Regions from separate parts of the Evansella cellulosilytica DSM 2522 genome, predicted to be linked through region 2. Evidence: a T-box and tRNA genes for the amino acid it is inferred to sense, from the RefSeq annotation. Region 2 holds a T-box; the other holds one or more tRNA genes.
What was found. A T-box is a leader RNA that pairs with one kind of tRNA and senses whether it is charged. The one in region 2 lies ahead of leuS (leucine--tRNA ligase), so its partner is inferred to be a tRNA-Leu.

Region 1 (4,420 bases), 1.3 Mb from region 2:
TTTGGGCTAATTCCGTTTCGCTCGCCGCTACTCAGGAAATCGCATTTGCTTTCTCTTCCTCTGGGTACTAAGATGTTTCAGTTCCCCAGGTCTGCCTTCTCATACCCTATGTATTCAGGTATGGATACCATCCCATTACGGATGGTGGGTTCCCCCATTCGGAAATCTCCGGATCAAAGCTTACTTACAGCTCCCCGAAGCATATCGGTGTTCGTCCCGTCCTTCGTCGGCTCCTAGTGCCAAGGCATTCACCGTGCGCCCTTTCTAGCTTAACCACTAAAAAGTGTGGCGTCTTACATTCGCCTTAACTAAGACACACAGTTGATTTCGTTAGAAGAATAGACTTCTATTGATATCTACTGGTGATCATTTAAATCAGTTTTTGTTATCTAGTTTTCAAAGGACAAATCGCACCACGCAAGTGTGCGATAATCAAGTAGTTGTGCTGTCTTTTGAGCTGATACGCGTTAGCGTTCAGCGAGCACAACGACTTTATTTTGAGAGTATGACCTCTCAAAACTAAACAAAAAGTCCAAAGCGAAGTTCGAAAGTAATGAGCTTTATGTTTCTACAGTTGTTGTAGAAAATAACTGCTCCTTAGAAAGGAGGTGATCCATCCCCACCTTCCGGTAGGGATACCTTGTTACGACTTCACCCCAATCATCTGTCCCACCTTCGGCGGCTGGCTCCAAAAGGTTACCTCACCGACTTCGGGTGTTACAAACTCTCGTGGTGTGACGGGCGGTGTGTACAAGGCCCGGGAACGTATTCACCGCGGCATGCTGATCCGCGATTACTAGCAATTCCGGCTTCATGCAGGCGAGTTGCAGCCTGCAATCCGAACTGAGAGTGGCTTTATGGGATTCGCTCGGCCTCGCGGCTTTGCTGCCCTTTGTACCACCCATTGTAGCACGTGTGTAGCCCAGGTCATAAGGGGCATGATGATTTGACGTCATCCCCACCTTCCTCCGGTTTGTCACCGGCAGTCACCTTAGAGTGCCCAACTGAATGCTGGCAACTAAGATCAAGGGTTGCGCTCGTTGCGGGACTTAACCCAACATCTCACGACACGAGCTGACGACAACCATGCACCACCTGTCACTCTGTCCCCCGAAGGGGAACGTCCTATCTCTAGGAGTGTCAGAGGATGTCAAGACCTGGTAAGGTTCTTCGCGTTGCTTCGAATTAAACCACATGCTCCACTGCTTGTGCGGGCCCCCGTCAATTCCTTTGAGTTTCAGCCTTGCGGCCGTACTCCCCAGGCGGAGTGCTTAATGTGTTAACTGCGGCACTAAGGGTATCGAAACCCCTAACACCTAGCACTCATCGTTTACGGCGTGGACTACCAGGGTATCTAATCCTGTTTGCTCCCCACGCTTTCGCGCCTCAGCGTCAGTTGTAGGCCAGAAAGTCGCCTTCGCCACTGGTGTTCCTCCACATATCTACGCATTTCACCGCTACACGTGGAATTCCACTTTCCTCTCCTACACTCAAGTCCCCCAGTTTCCAATGACCCTCCACGGTTGAGCCGTGGGCTTTCACATCAGACTTAAGAGACCGCCTGCGCGCGCTTTACGCCCAATAATTCCGGACAACGCTTGCCCCCTACGTATTACCGCGGCTGCTGGCACGTAGTTAGCCGGGGCTTTCTGGTTAGGTACCGTCAAGGTGCCAACCTATTTGAATGGCACTTGTTCTTCCCTAACAACAGAACTTTACAATCCGAAGACCTTCATCGTTCACGCGGCGTTGCACCGTCAGGCTTTCGCCCATTGCGGATGATTCCCTACTGCTGCCTCCCGTAGGAGTCTGGACCGTGTCTCAGTTCCAGTGTGGCCGATCACCCTCTCAGGTCGGCTACGCATCGTTGCCTTGGTGAGCCATTACCTCACCAACTAGCTAATGCGCCGCGGGCCCATCTCACAGTGTTAGGATTACTCCCAACTTTTACAATAGAACCATGCGGTTCCGTTGATCATCCGGTATTAGCTTCGGTTTCCCGGAGTTATCCCAGTCTGTAAGGCAGGTTGCCCACGTGTTACTCACCCGTCCGCCGCTAATCTCATAAGAGCAAGCTCTTATTTGATCCGCTCGACTTGCATGTATTAGGCACGCCGCCAGCGTTCGTCCTGAGCCAGGATCAAACTCTCCAAAAAATTGTTGAGTTCGATGTCTCTGACATCAAGCTAAATTTTGGCTAATTTATAAATCTTATTGACGGGATATCCTTTCATCAATCGTATATACGACTAATGTGTCTATCCCACTTCGCTTGGCTTTTTGTTTAGTTTTCAAAGATCAATAATATTGGTGGAGCCTAGCGGGATCGAACCGCTGACCTCCTGCGTGCAAGGCAGGCGCTCTCCCAGCTGAGCTAAGGCCCCAAAAAGATGGTCGGGAAGACAGGATTTGAACCTGCGACCCCCTGGTCCCAAACCAGGTGCTCTACCAAGCTGAGCCACTTCCCGTTATTTAAACTATCTACAAACACTATACTAAAGATAAAGGGATTAGTGCATGTATAATTTATTATGGCGCGCCCGAGAGGAGTCGAACCCCTAACCTTTTGATCCGTAGTCAAACGCTCTATCCAATTGAGCTACGGGCGCTTATGGTGCCGAGGGCCGGACTTGAACCGGCACGATAGTCACCTACCGCAGGATTTTAAGTCCTGTGTGTCTGCCAATTCCACCACCCCGGCTAGACGAATTACAAACTTAAATTACTGGAGCGGAAGACGAGATTCGAACTCGCGACCCCCACCTTGGCAAGGTGGTGTTCTACCACTGAACTACTCCCGCAAATAAATAAGTTAATAACGGACTAATTATATATTTTTTAAAATCGTTTGGTGCGGGTGAAGGGAGTCGAACCCCCACGCCCGAAGGCACTAGATCCTAAGTCTAGCGCGTCTGCCAGTTCCGCCACACCCGCAAACAATTTTAAAATGGTGAGCCATGAAGGACTCGAACCTTCGACCCTCTGATTAAAAGTCAGATGCTCTACCAACTGAGCTAATGGCTCCTATAAAAGGAATGAATATGGTGCTGGCCAGAGGACTTGAACCCCCAACCTACTGATTACAAGTCAGTTGCTCTACCAATTGAGCTAGGCCAGCATAAATGGTGGAGGATGACGGGATCGAACCGCCGACCCCCTGCTTGTAAGGCAGGTGCTCTCCCAGCTGAGCTAATCCTCCATTTACCTGCCCAGCAACGTCCTACTTTCACAGGGGGAAACCCCCAACTATCATCGGCGCTGGAGAGCTTAACTACCGTGTTCGGCATGGGAACGGGTGTGACCTCTCCGCTATCGTCACTGGACTTTTTATGAGAGTTTATCCTCTCAAAACTAGATAACATTATCTGATTAAATGATCGTCTTAATAAAGTTTGGTTAAGCCCTCGATCGATTAGTATCTCTCAGCTTCACATGTCGCCATGCTTCCACATGAGACCTATCAACCTCATCATCTCTGAGGGATCTTACTCACTTACGTGATGGGAAATCTCATCTTGAGGGGGGCTTCATGCTTAGATGCTTTCAGCACTTATCCCTTCCACACGTAGCTACCCAGCTATGCTCCTGGCGGAACAACTGGTACACCAGCGGTGTGTCCATCCCGGTCCTCTCGTACTAAGGACAGCTCCTCTCAAATTTCCTACGCCTGCGACGGATAGGGACCGAACTGTCTCACGACGTTCTGAACCCAGCTCGCGTACCGCTTTAATGGGCGAACAGCCCAACCCTTGGGACCTACTTCAGCCCCAGGATGCGATGAGCCGACATCGAGGTGCCAAACCTCCCCGTCGATGTGGACTCTTGGGGGAGATTAGCCTGTTATCCCCAGGGTAGCTTTTATCCGTTGAGCGACGGCCCTTCCATACGGTGCCGCCGGATCACTAAGCCCGACTTTCGTCCCTGCTCGACCTGTATGTCTCGCAGTCAAGCTCCCTTATGCCTTTGCACTCTACGAATGATTTCCAACCATTCTGAGGGAACCTTTGGGCGCCTCCGTTACTTTTTAGGAGGCGACCGCCCCAGTCAAACTGCCCACCTGACACTGTCCCTGATCCGGATTACGGACCGAGGTTAGAATTCCAGTACAACCAGGGTAGTATCCCACCGACGCCTCCACCGAAGCTAGCGCTCCGGCTTCCAAGGCTCCTACCTATCCTGTACAAGTTGTACCAAAATCCAATATCAAGCTACAGTAAAGCTCCATGGGGTCTTTCCGTCCTGTCGCAGGTAACCTGCATCTTCACAGGTAATATAATTTCACCGGGTCTCTCGTTGAGACAGTGCCCAAATCGTTGCACCTTTCGTGCGGGTCGGAACTTACCCGACAAGGAATTTCGCTACCTTAGGACCGTTATAGTTACGGCCGCCGTTTACTGGGGCTTCAATTCAGAGCTTCTCC
Region 2 (4,420 bases):
ACTTTCACTTGAAAAAGCATTCGTCACTGGTGGTGGTGTTTCAGTAAAAGAACTGCAGCCTAAACGAATGGAATCTAAGCTAATGAAGGGATTATTCTTCTGTGGGGAAGTACTGGATATTCACGGCTATACTGGTGGATACAATATAACTGTTGCTTTTTCTACAGGATATACAGCAGGACAAGCTGCCGCAATGAATATGTGGGAATAGAGACTGACTAATAGGTTGACATTAACCCTATTAAGTACTTAACACAATATATATAGCAAAACACTAATACCTAACTTCATTGCAAGCTAGGTATTAGTTTATTTTGCCAAGACTTTTCTATCGTTTTTGATTCAACCTTAGTTAGCTACAATATTGACAAGTTTTCCAGGTACTGCAATAACCTTTCGAACTGTTTTCCCTTCAATTTCTTCTTTTACTTTATCAATTTCAACTGCTTTTTGCTCCATGTCTTCACGACTTGCGTCTTTAGCGATAACAAGCTTCGAACGCACCTTACCATTAACTTGGACAACAATTTCTACTTCATTCTCTACTAACAATGACTCATCATATATTGGCCACGTAGCATATGCAATTGTTTCTTCATGTCCAAGCTTACTCCAAAGCTCTTCACTAATATGCGGAGCTACTGGTGAAAGTAATTTCACAAATCCTTCAATATGAGACTTACATAATTCCTCTTGTTTGTATGCCTCATTTACAAATACCATCATTTGTGAAATTCCTGTATTAAAACGTAATCCTTCAAAGTCCTCTGTTACTTTTTTTACAGTTTGATGGTACGCCCGTGTCATATGTGCAGATCCCTCTTTATCAACAATGGCGTGATTTAGCTCTCCATTATCAGATACAATTAATCGCCAAACACGATCAAGGAAACGGCGTGCACCGTCTAAACCATTTGTGCTCCATGCTATCGATGCATCCAATGGCCCCATAAACATTTCATATAACCTTAATGTATCCGCACCATGGCTTTTAATGATATCATCAGGATTCACAACATTTCCTTTAGACTTACTCATTTTTTCATTTCCTTCACCAAGAATCATTCCTTGGTTATATAGCTTTTGGAATGGCTCCTTCGTTGGAACAACACCAATATCGTAAAGAAATTTATGCCAGAACCGTGCATAAAGTAAATGGAGAACAGCGTGCTCAGCTCCGCCAATGTAAATATCTACTGGCAACCACTTTTTCAATAATTCAGGATCCGCAAGTGCTTCGTCATTATGTGGATCAATATAACGTAAATAGTACCAACAGCTTCCTGCCCATTGTGGCATCGTGTTCGTTTCACGTCGACCTTTTTTACCAGTTTCAGGATCTGTTACATATAACCAATCGGTTGCATTCGCTAACGGAGATTCGCCTTCTCCAGATGGCTTAAACTCTTCCAATTCTGGGAGTGTTAAAGGTAGCTCCTCCTCAGGTACAGCCTTCATCGTACCGTCTTCAAAGTGAATGATTGGAATTGGCTCACCCCAATAACGTTGTCTACTAAATAGCCAATCACGAAGGCGATATGTTACCTTTCTTTCTCCACGGTTGTTATTTTCTAACCATTCGATCATTTTGCTAATGGCTTCTTCCTTATCAAGCCCGTTTAGGAAATCCGAGTTAACATGCGGACCATCGCCAGTATATGCCTCTTTAGAAAGGTCACCCCCAGAAACTACTTCAACGATTGGAAGATCAAATGCTTGTGCAAATTCGTAGTCTCTTTCATCATGGCCCGGTACAGCCATAATTGCACCTGTTCCGTAGTTTACGAGTACATAGTCAGCAATCCAGATTGGTAGCTTTTCTCCACTAACTGGGTGTATCGCATAAGCACCAGTGAAAACACCGGTTTTGTCTTTAGCAAGCTCCGTTCTTTCTAAATCACTTTTTGTTGCTACCTTCTTTTGATATTCATCAACAGCCTCGAATTGCTCTGGTGTTACAATTCTTTCAACTAGCTTATGCTCTGGTGCTAGTACGATGTATGTTGCGCCATATAGTGTATCTGGTCTTGTAGTGAAAACAGTAATTGTATTATCGACGCCTTCAACATCAAATGTTACATCTGCACCTTCCGAACGTCCGATCCAGTTGCGCTGCATATCCTTTAAGCTCTCCGGCCAATCGAGTTCTTCTAGATCCTCAAGTAAACGATCTGCATAAGCAGTAATGCGTAGCATCCATTGCTTCATAGGGCGACGCTCTACAGGATGACCTCCGCGTTCACTTTTTCCATCGATGACCTCTTCGTTAGCCAATACTGTCCCGAGCGCTGGGCACCAATTTACTGCTACTTCATCTACATACGCAAGTCCTTTCTCATAAAGCTTTAAGAATATCCATTGCGTCCACTTATAATAGCTTTCATCCGTCGTATTTACTTCTCGGTCCCAATCGTAGGAAAAACCAAGTGCTTTAATTTGCTTTCGAAATACATCAATGTTCTTCACTGTAAATTCATTTGGATGATTTCCAGTATCTAATGCATATTGCTCTGCTGGAAGTCCGAACGCATCCCACCCCATTGGATGAAGTACATTGTACCCTTGCATACGGCGCATTCTTGAAAGAATATCCGTTGCAGTATAACCTTCAGGGTGTCCTACATGAAGTCCAGATCCTGAAGGGTACGGAAACATGTCTAGCGCATAAAAATTCTCTTTCGTTGTGTTCTCCTCAACTTTAAATGTTTTGTTTTCTTCCCAAACTTTTTGCCACTTCTGCTCTACGAACTGATGGTCAAAAGCCATCGCCAAAACCTCCCATTATACATCTTAAGATGACAAAAAACCTCCCATCCCTAGCGTAAAACAGGGACGAGAGGTTGAAATCCTTCCCGCGGTACCACCCACGTTAGCGGTGAAAAAGCAAATAGCCGCTCTCTTTGACCTGTAACGTAGGTTATTCGTTAAAGAGTAATGAGATATTGTGATACTCTGTTCCTCTTTACAATTCCAAGGCGAGTTCATCAAATTCCACGGTTAACTTCCACCACCCGTTAACTCTCTGAAAACGTGTTCGTTGACTACTAGTCCTTGTCGTCATCTTTCGACTATATTCAAATAGTTTTAATTATTGTTATTGTATGCATCCAACACTGTAGTGTCAAGCATTCTACGAATATCATTTACCTATTTTTTCAATTTTAAACTTTTTATGATGCAGATGATTCTACTTTTTTTCTTGAAAACGTCGTATTTGCTATTTTTCGATCAAATATGAGTGTTGTTATAAATGGAATAACGAACATAAAGGCTATGACGTAAAATAAAATTGCCATTCCAAACATATCTGCTAAAAAGCCGCCAAATAACGGACCGATAACACGGCCACCTGTTCCTACACTATTCACGATCCCTTGATAAAATCCTGCTTTTCCTTTTGGTGCTAGCTGATGAGCGATTGTTGGTATCGCAGGCCATACGAACATCTCACCTATCGTTAATATAATCATAGCTGCTAAAAAGGCTGTGAATACCTCTGCTTGGGATAACACTAAGTATGAACCCATAAAGATTGCTAATCCTACATAAATCTGTGATTTTAAAGAATGAACAAATCGATTTATAAAGTATTTAATAATAGGCTGACAAAAAACAATCATACACCCATTTATTGTCCATAATAAACTGTATTGCGTAAGTGGGATGTCTAGGTTTTGCGTATGAACAGAAACAGTGGATGCCCACTGTGCATATGCCACCCAGCAAATAAGAAAACCAAAACACAACATGAGTAATGCATGGAATCGTTTTTTATTTTCTATTATTGCACCTTGCTCAAATACATTTGTCGTAGCTGCACTATCCTGTTCTACTTTAATATGACGAATCGCAAAAAATGCTAGGAGGAAAAACCCAACATACATCATTCCGTTACCGAAGAAAACGAGATCAAAGCGATAGCTTGCTAAAAAGCCACCAATCGCTGAACCAGCAGCGACCCCTACATTTTGTGCAACATAGATCGCATTAAAGGGACGCCTGCCCCCTTCTGGCCAAATTGCACCAGCCATTGCATACATACATGGAACCATTAAACCTGCTCCAAAGCCTAAGCCCATGAGAAAGATAATGTAAGCAATAAAGGAGTAATGGAAGAATGCTAAAAGAAATGCACTAGTCATTGTAATTGTAAGCCCAATTGAAATAGTACGATAACCGCCAATTTTATCGAAAAGCTTGCCACCAATTAAGTTACCGATAATACCTGATAATCCATTAAACATAAGAACAGTACCTGCAACTGTCAATGACTGTCCAAGTACTTGGTTAATATATATTGTATTTAAAGGCCATAAAAAAGAAGCCCCTGTCACGTTGATTGCCATTCCAATAACGAGAATCCAGATGGCCTTAGGCATTTTAGGCATAAAGCGCCCTCCTTATTTCGTAATACTAAGTA

Region 1: it encodes a tRNA-Leu, which carries the amino acid that the T-box ahead of leuS (leucine--tRNA ligase) is inferred to sense. The anticodon was not compared.

What each region holds. Positions count from the first base shown of each region.
Region 1 covers NC_014829.1:105,405-109,824, reverse strand. Annotated here, with positions in the region: rRNA gene BCELL_RS00520 (23S ribosomal RNA) at 1-275, opposite strand, end outside; rRNA gene BCELL_RS00515 (16S ribosomal RNA) at 602-2,156, opposite strand; tRNA gene BCELL_RS00510 (tRNA-Ala) at 2,309-2,384, opposite strand; tRNA gene BCELL_RS00505 (tRNA-Pro) at 2,392-2,468, opposite strand; tRNA gene BCELL_RS00500 (tRNA-Arg) at 2,533-2,609, opposite strand; tRNA gene BCELL_RS00495 (tRNA-Leu) at 2,613-2,701, opposite strand; tRNA gene BCELL_RS00490 (tRNA-Gly) at 2,727-2,801, opposite strand; tRNA gene BCELL_RS00485 (tRNA-Leu) at 2,850-2,934, opposite strand; tRNA gene BCELL_RS00480 (tRNA-Lys) at 2,949-3,024, opposite strand; tRNA gene BCELL_RS00475 (tRNA-Thr) at 3,043-3,118, opposite strand; tRNA gene BCELL_RS00470 (tRNA-Val) at 3,124-3,199, opposite strand; rRNA gene rrf (5S ribosomal RNA) at 3,208-3,323, opposite strand; rRNA gene BCELL_RS00460 (23S ribosomal RNA) at 3,393-4,420, opposite strand, start outside.
Region 2 covers NC_014829.1:3,528,891-3,533,310, forward strand. Annotated here, with positions in the region: gene BCELL_RS16355 (BaiN/RdsA family NAD(P)/FAD-dependent oxidoreductase) at 1-211, shown strand, start outside; gene leuS (leucine--tRNA ligase) at 349-2,766, opposite strand; T-box leader at 2,826-3,067, opposite strand; gene BCELL_RS16365 (MDR family MFS transporter) at 3,171-4,379, opposite strand.